Regions from separate parts of the Sphaerisporangium siamense genome, predicted to be linked through region 1. Evidence: riboswitches for the same ligand, from Rfam matches in the RefSeq annotation. Region 1 holds a riboswitch; the other holds the start of a gene.
What was found. Region 1 has a riboswitch for thiamine pyrophosphate ahead of tenA (thiaminase II). Riboswitches for the same ligand answer to the same signal wherever they lie in the genome.
Positions count from the first base shown of each region.

Region 1 (5,609 bases):
GTGGCCAGCGACGTGACCTGCCCGGGGTCGGCCGGTGTCACGGCATGCGTGGACGCCACCTCGGCGATGCCGGCGTTTCCCGGGGCGCAGTGCAGCTCGGACACCGCGGGGTCGAGGGCGAGGGCGCGGCACAGCGCGTGCTCGCGGCCCCCGGAACCAATCACAAGTACGCGCACGTGGGGAGTCTACGGGGCGCGTCCGGGGCCGCCGTCACGCGACGGGGAGCGGGGCGGGAGAGAGGTCCGTGCCCGGGTCGTCACGGAATAGCGGTGGTGTTTTGCACCGTTATTCATGATCAGAACCGTATGCGCGTTGTAAGCTAGGGGGGTCGGCCCGGCTGTGATAGGTTGGGCCAGCTATGGACCGTCTCTCGGCCGATTGGAGGTGGAATCGGGATGACATCTGGTGATCCCAGCAGTACGTGCTCGCGCACGTGCTTCGTGCGCAACCCCGACCACTCCAACTCGGTGTCCGACTGAGAGCTTCGCGCCCAAACTACTTTTTCGCGGTTTTTCCGCATCCCCTTTTGCCGTGCGCGCGGTTTTCCCCAGGTCGGGCGGGAAGGGATTTCCATGCGCTCGTCCACTCTTTTCCAGCGGATCAACCTGCACCAGCGCCCCGCCCCTGAAGTGGCGCTGCGCCGTCCCGGCTCCCGGCTCCGCCAGGTGAGCGGCCCCTGTGTACCCCCGAGCGACTCGGTCGTCGAGTTCGGCGCCTACGTGGGCGGCAAGCGGGTGGAGGCGGACGGCATCCCCGAGGCCGTCGGGCTGGTCCGTGACCACAACGCCGCCTCCGAACTCGGCGGCGCCTACGTCTGGGTCGGCCTCTACGAGCCCGAGGCCTCCGAGGTCGGCTGGCTGGCCGAGGTCTTCGGCCTGCACCCCCTCGCCGTCGAGGACGCCATCAAGGCACACCAGCGCCCCAAGGTGGAACGTTACGGCGACTCGCTGTTCGTCGTGCTGAAGACCCTCGCCTACCTCGACGACGACCCCAGGGCCGGCAGTCAGATCATCGCCAGCGGTGAGATCATGATCTTCGTCGGCGCCGACTTCGTGGTGACCGTCCGCCACGGCGGGCACTCTCCCCTCGCCGACGTGCGCAAGCGCCTGGAGGACAAGCCCAAGCTGCTGTCCCGCGGACCCTCGGGCGTGCTGCACGCCATCGCCGACCACGTCGTCGACAAGTACCTCTCCGTCGCCGACCTCATGCAGGCCGAGCTCGAAGAGGTCGAGGCCACCGTTTTCGCCGACGTGAGCTCCCGCGACATCAGCCGCATCTACCAGCTCAAGCGCGAGATGATCGAGATGAAGCGCGCGGTCACCCCGTTGCAGACCCCCTTCAACGCGCTTCCCACCCGCCGCATGATCCCTTCGGAGATGCGCGAGTACTTCCGCGACGTCGTCGACCACCTCTCCCGGGTCTGCGAGCAGGTCGAGTCCTCCAACGAGCTCTGCAACTCGATCCTGCAGGCCGCGTTGGCCAGGTCCAACGCCCTGGCCAACGAGGACATGCGCAAGATCTCCGCGTGGGTGGCCATCATCTCGGTTCCCACGATGATCGCCGGCATCTACGGCATGAACTTCGACCGCCTGCCCGGCCTGCACGACATGTGGGGCTATCCGGTCGTCATCGGCGTCATGCTCGTCGTGTGCTCGCTGCTCTACCGGGGCTTCCGGCGCAACAGCTGGCTGTGAAGGCGTCCGCTCTCACGACGGGCATCGCCGCGCGTTCGCGCAGGCCAGAGGTTGTCAGGGCCGGTCAAGACGCTTTTCGTACGGCCCAAAACGATTTGGGATGGTTCACACGGGCCATGATTCCTGCCGCCACGCCGCCTCCCAGAACATCCACTCATAGCGGGACGTGGTGACGAAGTGGCTCAGCGCGGCGGCGCGCTGGGCCGGCGTCGCCTCCGCCCCGGTACGGTCCGCCAGCTCCACCACGCGGCGCACCACGCTCTGGAACGCCTGGTCGCCGTAGGTGGCGATCCAGCGGGCGTACAACGCGTCCGGGGACGACTCGGCGAGCAGCGCCGTCCCGACCCGCGCGTAGATCCAGTAGCAGGGGAGCACCGCGGCGAGACCGTCCAGGAACGACCCGCCGTACACCGTGGCCAGCAGGTAGCTCGTGTACGCGCGGGTGGTCGGCCCCACCGGAGCCTTCTCGGCCTCCTCGGCCGACCCGCCGAGCTGGAACATGAACTCGGCGTGCATCTCCTGCTCGGCCGCGATGGCGCCCACCGCGTCCTGCGCGAAGGCCCGCACGTCGTCCTCGGTGGGCGACTTCGCCGCGCACAGCGCCAGCGCGCGGGCGTACTCCCGCAGGTAGTGCGAGTCCTGCACGATGAAGTGGCGGAAGGCGTCGTGCGGCAGCGTGCCGTCGGTGAGCCCCGTGATGAACGGGTGGTCGAGTATGGCCGTGTAGATGGGGGTGATGGCCTCCCAGAGTTCCTCACTGAACGACCGCGACGACTGGTACGTACCGGTGATGGACCCGGATGTCTCCATGGAAAAGCTCCCTACGCCGGCATGACCCGGTCAGGTTCGAGCGGTCTGCGGCCGAACAGCCACACTCTCAGCCCGGTGCGCCAGGCTCCCGCGTTCCGTCCACCCGAAGCGTACCCCGCCCCAGCGCCCACCCCGCAAGCCATCACCCGCGGGTGCGGACCGTGGCGTGAGCGGACGAACATGAGAATCCCCGGAACGGTCAGGACGTCAGGGAGATCTCGCGCATGCCCGACCGGGTGACCGCGTAGATGTAGGGGCCCGGCTTCTCCGCGGCCTGTTCCACGTGACGCCACTGTGTCACCACGACCTCCAGCAGCCCCCAGCCGTCGAGGACTTCCTCCGAGGTGATGGCGAACATCCGGGCGCGGGCGGTGAGCACGGCGTCCTTCTCCGCCGTCCTTCTCTCGATGTGCTTGTCCCGGGTGAGGATGGCGAGGCCCGCCGCGGTGACCTTCGGGATCCAGACGTCGTCGGCCGTCGCGGTGTCCTGGATGACGCAAGGGCTCGTCGTCCACTGCTTGCTGTGGCGTCGGCCGTCGTCGCCGCAGAACGTCACGTCGCGACGAGCCCGGACGAGAATGTGGGCGAGCCCAAGGGTGTCGGCATCCACGTACCAGCGGGGGGTGACCGGCTTCGGCATCTCAGGCGGCGTCCGCGGACCACTCGAAGGCCAGGGCGGCCTTGACGGCGGCGACGGGCAGGTCGAAGTCGTCGGCGATCTCCTCGACGGGCACCTGGGCGTCCGCGAGCTCCGCCAGTACCTCGGTACGCACGCCCTGAACGGTCGCCGCTGCCGAGGAGAGCAGCGGATCGATCACCACGGGATTACTCCTTCCGAGGGGGTGGATGCGCTGAGCCTCACGCTCGCCGGTCTCGTTGAAGTCGACCCGATCCAGAAAATCGACGACCCGGTGATCGAGGACGAGTTGATCGTCGTCCACCTGATACACCATGCGCAGGGAACCCGGAATATGCAACCGATCCTGAACTTCCAGCAGGAACCGTCGTCGATTATCGACGAACGGCTTGAAATGCGCGAGCGGGTAAGGAACCCCGAATTCGCTACGAAGCAGGGCGATGAAGGGGCGCAGCTTCTGCATGGACACGTTGCGCTGCCGATACGCGCGCAAATAGCGGGCTTCCACGATCTCCCCCCAGGTGACGTCCGTGGCGCCCGTGGGCTGCTCGCGCAGCACCGGCGGATAGAACCGGCCCTGCCGTTCCTCCCCTTCCAGCCAGTGGAGCAGGGTGGTCGGCGGTATGCGAAGCTGCCGCGCCGCCTCCCGCACGCTCATCACCCGCCGCGCCAGGACCTGAATATCACTCATGAATCATCACTCCCTCGAAGTGGAGGATATGACGAGACGACATCCTTGTCTCCGTTTTCCTGCACGTATTGACCGCAGAATACGCGCCGACCCCTCCCAAACACGATGTGATCCCGCAATACCGAAAAATCCGCTGAACGCCAGAGCATACTCCGCCCCTGGCCCCGTACAGCCCATCCGATACGACACCCCACAAACCCCGCATCCCCGAAAAGGTCCTCGCCTCCGCGCCCGGGGGGCGCTCCGGCTCGGGCTGTGTTTCCCAGGAGGGGCTCCGCCCCCCTTCGACCCCCCGATTCGGGGCTTCGCCCTCCTGGCGGCTCGCGACGCGGGGTGCAGCATCTGATGCGGTTGTTCACGTACTGCCGCAAACGATTCCGTCGCCCACAGGCAGAGCGAACCCGACTGCCTTACCTGCGGCTCGGCTGCGAGACGTGGCTGCGGGATAGACGGCACACCGTCCTCCTGACAACCGGTGGACCAGGAACAGGCCGCGACCGTTCTCTTCCAACGAAGGGAGGTCGGCGGCCTTTGAAGCACGAAGGCGGCCGAGCAGTTGCCCCACCACCCGGAGGCCGGGACTTCCGTCTACCACGTCACACCAGATGGGGACGTCCCTGTCGCTGACGATGCGCAGTTCGTATGGCTCAGCGGCGTACCGCTCCGCGTTGGCCACGAGTTCCGCCACGACGATCTCCATCTCGGCGGCGTCGTCCTCGTTCACCTGTGCCTTCAGCAGATGGCTTCTCAACACCGCCCGCGCGCGGCGTGCCGCGAACCCCGGGGTCAGAGATTCGACGGTGGTCTGAAGGCGGCCGGACGCCTTGGCGGGCATGTCCTCGTCCTGGGGGGCGAGGTGGAGGGCGATCAGTGGCCATATCCCCGGGTAGGGCTCTGGCGCGACGCTCTCGTGAAGCGGCATGGAAGACTCCGTTCGTCGACGGGAACCCGGGACAGCAGGAAATTCCTCCGCCGACCTGGAGTGAAGGTCGTTGTGTTCGCCGTTCGGAGTCATGCCGGTCGAAGGATGGCGACAGGTCGTTTGGCGGTCGTTTCGATTTCCCGATGGACACTCACGGTGATTCATGCGTCACTGTTGGTCATTGATTGACGATAGAAGGAGCACCAAGGGGGTAAGGGCAATGGGCGAGGGCAACGGCACGACCGGGCGTCCGGGACTGGTCGAGGCGCGCAAGCGGCGCGGACTCAGCCAGGAACAGGCGGCGGAGGCGATCCGTGTGTCCCCGACCACCTGGGGGCGATGGGAGCGTGGCGTCCAAGCGGTCCGGGCCGCACATCGGACCCGCATGGCGGTCGCCTTCCACGAGGATCCGGGCGAGGTCGCCCGGTGGATCGACGGCGAGAGTGCGTTGTCTCCGTCGGCGGACTACTGGGGCGGGGCCGTGCCGCTTACCGTGAAGGCGGTCCAGGAGCTGTGGAGGTCTGAAGTGGATCCGTCCCGACGTCACATGCTGGCCACGCTGCCCTTCGTTCCCGCCGCCGTGAGTGAGCTGCTAGCGGCCTGGAACTACGATCCGGCACCTGATTCGCCGGCCGGTCGTGGCTCAACTCCTCAGGTGGGCATGACGGACGTGGCGCGGATCAGCCAGGCCAAGCGGGCGTTCGCTCAGATCGATCACCAGTTCGGCGCGGGGGTCGTGCGGCCGGTCGTGGTGAGGTACCTGAACGGTACGGTGGCCCCGCTTCTGCAGGGCCGGTACGACGATCGTGTCGGGGCCGCACTCATGACGGCCGCCGCCGACATGACATGTCTGGT
Region 1 is NZ_JACHND010000001.1:796,215-801,823, reverse strand. It holds gene purD (phosphoribosylamine--glycine ligase) at 1-176, opposite strand, end outside; gene BJ982_RS03640 (magnesium and cobalt transport protein CorA) at 573-1,694, shown strand; gene tenA (thiaminase II) at 1,800-2,504, opposite strand; TPP riboswitch at 2,496-2,606, opposite strand; gene BJ982_RS03630 (PIN-like domain-containing protein) at 2,704-3,144, opposite strand; gene BJ982_RS03625 (MerR family transcriptional regulator) at 3,146-3,832, opposite strand; gene BJ982_RS03620 (ATP-binding protein) at 4,188-4,754, opposite strand; gene BJ982_RS03615 (helix-turn-helix transcriptional regulator) at 4,975-5,609, shown strand, end outside.

Region 2 (5,609 bases), 6.2 Mb from region 1:
TGACCGCGGGCGAGGACGCCTCAGCGTACCGCCGCCGGGGGATCCTGCCCGCCAGGCGCGCCATGCGGCCCGCCGAGACCGCGTGCCGCATCGCCGTGGCCATGAGCGCGGGCCTGCGCGCCCGGGTGACGGCGCTGGCCAGCAGCACCGCGTCGCAGCCCAGCTCCATCGCCTGGGCGGCGTCGCTGGCCGTGCCCACGCCGGCGTCCAGGATGACCGGGACGCCCGCCGCCTCGACGATGAGCTCGATGTTGTGCGGGTTGCGGATGCCGAGACCCGAGCCGATGGGGGAGCCGAGCGGCATGACGGCGGCGCAGCCCGCCTGTTCGAGCCGCCGGGCGAGCGCGGGGTCGTCGCCGATGTACGGCAGCACGATGAAACCGTCGGCGACCAGGCGCTCGGCGGCGTCGAAGGTCTCGATCGGGTCGGGCAGCAGGGTGCGCTCGTCGCTGATGACCTCCAGCTTGACCCAGGAGGTGCCGAGGGCCTCGCGGGCCAGGCGCGCGGTCAGCACGGCCTCGCCGGCGGTGTAGCAGCCCGCCGTGTTGGGGAGCACCTTCACGCCCCGGGCGCGCAGCACGTCCAGCACCGAGCCGGCGGCGGCCGGGTCGAGCCGGCGCATGGCGACGGTGGTCATCTCGGTGCCGGAGGCCGCCAGCGCCTCGTCCAGCACCTCCAGCGAGGGGGCGCCGCCGGTCCCCATGATGAGGCGGGAGGAGAACTTCTCGCCGCCGAGCTCCAGCACGTCGTCCGCGAGGGCGTCGGCGCCGGTCGTGGTGCCCGTCGTGGTCGTCATCTCAGCCACCCTGCACCGCCGTGAGGACCTCGACCCGGTCGTTCTCGCCGAGCGTGGTGGACGGCCAGGCGCCGCGCCGCACCACCTCGTCGTTCACCGCCACCGCCACCCCGGACGAGGCCGAGGTGAGCGCCTGGACGGCCTGGGCGACGGTGGCGCCGTCGGGCAGCTCGCAGGGGTTGCCGTTGATCGTCACGTTCATGGTCGTTCACGGGGGCCGGGGGCGCCCCGATCCTCCTTGTCGTCGAAGGTGGGCCGCGTCATCGATGGCGGGCGGCGGCGAAGGCGGCGTGGGTCACGTCGCCGCCGAAGCGCAGCGGCGAGCAGACCTCCGCCTCCCGCGCGTAGGGGCCGGGGCCGCCGTCCAGCTCGGCCATGAGCATGGCGGCGGTCAGCGGGGCGAGCAGGACGCCGCCGCGGTGGTGTCCGGTGGCGAGCAGCAGGCCCTCCATCGCCGCGGGCCCGAGCACGGGCAGATTGTCGGGCGTGCCGGGGCGCAGGCCCGCGCACACGTCGGCGACCTCCAGCTCGGTCACGCCGGGGACCAGCTCGCGCGCGTCGCGCAGCAGCTCCCACAGGCCGCCGGCGGTCACGCGGGTGTCGAAGCCCATCTCCTCCTGGGTGGCGCCGAGCACGATCTCGCCGTCGCCGCGCGGCACCAGGTAGGCGCTGGACCCGTGGACCACGCCGCGCACACAGCGCCGCAGGAACCCGGGGGCGCCGTGCAGGCGCATGATCTGCCCCTTCACCGGGCGCACGGGCGGCAGGACGCCGGGCGGCAGCCCTTCCAGCGAGCCCGACCACGCCCCGGCGGCCAGCACGACACGGTCGGCGGCGATCACCCGTCCCCCGCGCAGGCGCACCCCGCGCGCGGCGCCCCCCTCGACCGCCAGGCCGGCGACGTGCTCGGCGACCACGGCCGCGCCGCGGCGCGCCAGCGCGGCGAGCAGGGCGGCGGTGACCCGGCGCGGGTCCACCCACGCGTCGCCGGAGGCCAGCAGGCCGCCGCGCACGGCCGGGGCGAGCATCGGCTCGGCCCGGCGGCACTCGCGCCCGGTCAGGCGCTCGACGCGCAGCCCGAGCCCCTCCATGAACGCGGCCGTCTCGTCCAGGGCGGTCAGGTCGTCGGCGCCGAACGCGACGTCCAGGGTGCCCTCGGCGCGGTGGTCGACGTCCACGCCGGACTCGCGGGCCAGCTCGGCGGCGAAGGAGGGCCACAGCTCCAGGGAGGCGAGGCCGAGCCGCAGCAGGGGCTCTTCGGTGTAGGAGACCTCGCTGACCGGGGCGAGCATGCCCGCGGCGGCGTGCGTGGCCCCCGAGCCGGGGGAGGGGTCGGCGACGGTGACCGCGTGACCGGCCTGCGCGGCGCGCCAGGCCACCGAGAGGCCGGCCACGCCGCCGCCGACGACGACCACATCCATGCTCGCTCCCTTCGCCGGCATGATCCGGATCAGGTCTTTGCGGTCGAGGGCCGCCAGCCCTCCTCTCAGCCCGGTCTCGCCGGACTCCCGCGCGTCTGACGCCCCAAGCCTATTCCTGCCGGGGTACGCCGTGCGCACCGGCTTGAGTGTTCTCATCACTTACCGTGTGGAGTAGTGAGCCGATTCGTTACCAAATCGCCGTTGGCGAGTGACCCGGCTGGCCGCTTACTGTCGGGTTGTGAATCATGTCGTGGTAGTGGGCGCCGGGCTGGCCGGCGTGCGGAGTGTCGAAGCGCTGCGGGCGCGCGGGTACCACGGGCGCGTCACACTGGTGGGCGACGAGGGTCACCGTCCCTACGATCGGCCGCCGTTGTCCAAGGCCGTGCTCGCCGGGGGCCTGGACTCGACCGTGGTGGACTCCGACCTCGGGGCCCTGGACATCGACCTGCGCACCAATGTGGCCGCCAAGGGCCTGCGCCCGGGCGTCGTCGAGACGACCGAGGGCGAGCTGGAGTTCGACGGGCTGGTCATCGCCACCGGCGCCGCCCCGATACGGCTGAGGGGGGACGGGCCCCAGCACACCTTGCGCACCATCGACGACGCGCTGGACCTGCGCGCCCGCCTGCTCCCCGGAGCCCGGGTCGTGGTCGTCGGGGCGGGCTGGATCGGCGCCGAGGTCGCCACCGCCGCGCGCCGCGCCGGCTGTGAGGTGACCGTCGTCGAGGCCGCCGCCTCGCCGCTCGCCGTGGCCCTCGGCACCGAGGTCGGCGGCCACACCGCGGCCTGGTACGCCGAGGCGGGCATCGCCCTCAGGCTCGGCGTGATGGTCGGCTCGGTGGACCCCGGCGGGCTCACGCTGGTGGACGGCACCTGGATCCCGGCGGACCTGGTGGTGACCGGCGTCGGCGTGCGCCCGGCCGTCGGGTGGCTCGCCGGGTCGGGCGTCGCGCTGGACAACGGCGTCCTCGTCGACGAGCACCTGCGCACGTCTTTGGACGGCGTCGTCGCGGCCGGCGACTGCGCCAACTGGTGGTCGCGCCGCTTCGGCCGCCGCCTGCGGGTCGAGCACTGGGACACCGCGCTGCACTCCCCGGAGACCGCCGTCGCCACCCTGCTCGGCCAGACCGCCGTCTACGACCCCGTGCCGTATTTCTGGTCAGAACAATTCGGTCACATGCTCCAGTACGCCGGCCACCACGCCGGGGCCCGGCTGGTCATGCGCGGCGACCCCGCGTCGGCGCCGAAATGGGCGGCCCTCTGGCTGACCAAGGACGACCGCCTGTCCGCGATATTCACCGTCGACCTGCCGCGTGACCTGGTGCAGGGCCGCCGGATCGTCGAGGGGGGGCAAAGGCTCGATGTGAATCGGGCGAAAGACCCATCGATACCCTTGCGCGACTGCTTGTGACCCCTGTGGGGGTGTTTCAGACCAGCCGTGACGTGGTAATTGTGGACTCGTGACGCTTTCTGTTGCACAGATCGACCGGGAAACCGACCAGCTCGTAGGGGAATGGCTCCCCCTCTCGGAGGTTGGCGTCCGGCTGGGGCTCAGCTCCGGGCGCGCCAAGCAGCTCCTGAAGGACAAGAAGCTCCTCGGCGTCCGCAGGGGCGGCCCGGAGCCCGAGGTGCCGGCGGTCTTCATCGCCGGCGACGACGTGCTGAAGGGTCTCCCCGGCACGCTCACCGTCCTCGCCGACGCGGGATACGACGACGTCGAGTCCCTGCGCTGGCTGTTCACGCCCGACGACTCCCTGCCGGGGGCGCCGGTCGAGGCGATCCGCGCGGGCCGGCACACCGAGGTGAAGCGGCGTGCCCAAGCGCTCGCTTTCTGACGCGCGGCTCTATCTCTGCACCGACGGCCGCCGGCGCCAGGGCGACCTGGAGGACTTCCTGGACGCCGTGCTCGCCGGCGGCGTGGACATCGTCCAGCTCCGCGAGAAGGGCCTGGAGGCCCGGCAGGAACTCGCGCTGCTGGAGGTGTTCCGCGACGCCTGCGACAGGCACGGGGCCCTGCTGGCGGTCAACGACCGCGCCGACATCGCCTACGCCGCCCGCCCCGACGTGCTCCACCTCGGGCAGGACGATCTGCCCGTGCCCGTGGCGCGCGCCATCCTCGGGCCGGACGTCGTCATCGGGCGCTCCACGCACAGCGACGCCGAGGCGTCGGCGGCGGCCGTCGAGCCGGGCGTCGACTACTTCTGCTGCGGGCCGGTGTGGCCCACGCCGACCAAGCCCGGGCGTCCCGCGCCCGGGCCCGGCCTGCTGAAGCACGCGGCCTCGCTGGGCACGGAACGCCCCTGGTTCGGCATCGGCGGCATCGGCCTGGACACGCTGGACGAGGTGCTCTCCTACGGCGTGTCACGGGTGGTGGTCGTGCGGGCCGTCACCGAGGCCGAGGACCCCGGCGCGGCGGCGGCGGAGTTCGCGCGGCGGCTGCGGGCGCCCTGACGCCCGCGGCCCCGGGTCAGCTCCGGCGCGCGGTCGCGGCGACGGCCAGCTCCTCCAGGGCCCGCCGCGCCTCGGGCGTGATCGGCGCGCGCTCCAGCGAGCTCAGCGCGTCGTCGAGGTACCGCTTGATCATCTCCTCGCCGGCCGCGAGCGCCCCGGTGTCCTCGATGATCGCCCGCAGCCGCCCGACGCCCTCCTGGTCCAGGGCGGGGTCGCCGAGCAGGCGCCGCACGTCGGCGGCCTGGCGCTCGGAGGCCGCCGACAGGGTGCGCGCGATCAGCATGGTGCGCTTGCCCTCGCGCAGGTCGTCGCCCGCGGGCTTGCCGGTCTCGGCCGGGTTGCCGAAGACGCCGAGGATGTCGTCGCGCAGCTGGAAGGCGATGCCGACCTTGTGCCCGTACTGCACGCACAGCCGGTCGATCCAGGGCTCCTGCCGGCGGGCGGCGAGCACCAGGCCGAGCCGCAGGGGCTGCTCGACGGAGTACTTGCCGCTCTTGTGCAGCGCCACGCGCAAAGCGCTCTCGAAGGTGCTCTCGCCGTGCGCCTGTTCGAGGAGGTCCAGGTACTGACCGCACATCAGCTCGGTCCGCATGAGGTCGTGAACGGGCTCGGCGGCGGCCAGTGCCTCGGCGGGCAGGCCGCTGGCCCGCCACATCTCGCTCGACCAGACCAGCAGCAGGCTGCCGAGCAGGACGGCGGCCCCCTCGCCGAACCTGGCAGGGGAGCCGCGCCATCCGGCCTCCTCGTGCATCGCCTCGAACCGCTTGTGCGCGGAGGGCCTGCCTCTGCGCAGGTCGCTGGAATCCATCACGTCGTCATGGATCAAGGCGCTGGCCTGGAGCAACTCCAGCGACGCGGCGGCGGCGCAGATCTCGGGGCCGTCCTCTCCGCCCGCCCCGCGCCACCCCCAGTAACAGAACGCGGGACGCAGCCGCTTGCCGCCG
Region 2 is NZ_JACHND010000001.1:6,963,722-6,969,330, reverse strand. It holds gene BJ982_RS31815 (thiazole synthase) at 1-796, opposite strand, end outside; gene thiS (sulfur carrier protein ThiS) at 798-998, opposite strand; gene thiO (glycine oxidase ThiO) at 1,057-2,217, opposite strand; TPP riboswitch at 2,207-2,318, opposite strand; gene BJ982_RS31800 (NAD(P)/FAD-dependent oxidoreductase) at 2,456-3,625, shown strand; gene BJ982_RS31795 (Rv2175c family DNA-binding protein) at 3,675-4,049, shown strand; gene thiE (thiamine phosphate synthase) at 4,027-4,665, shown strand; gene BJ982_RS31785 (polyprenyl synthetase family protein) at 4,682-5,609, opposite strand, start outside.
Region 2: it holds a riboswitch for thiamine pyrophosphate, as region 1 does, so the genes downstream of both, thiO (glycine oxidase ThiO) here and tenA (thiaminase II) in region 1, are expected to answer to the same signal.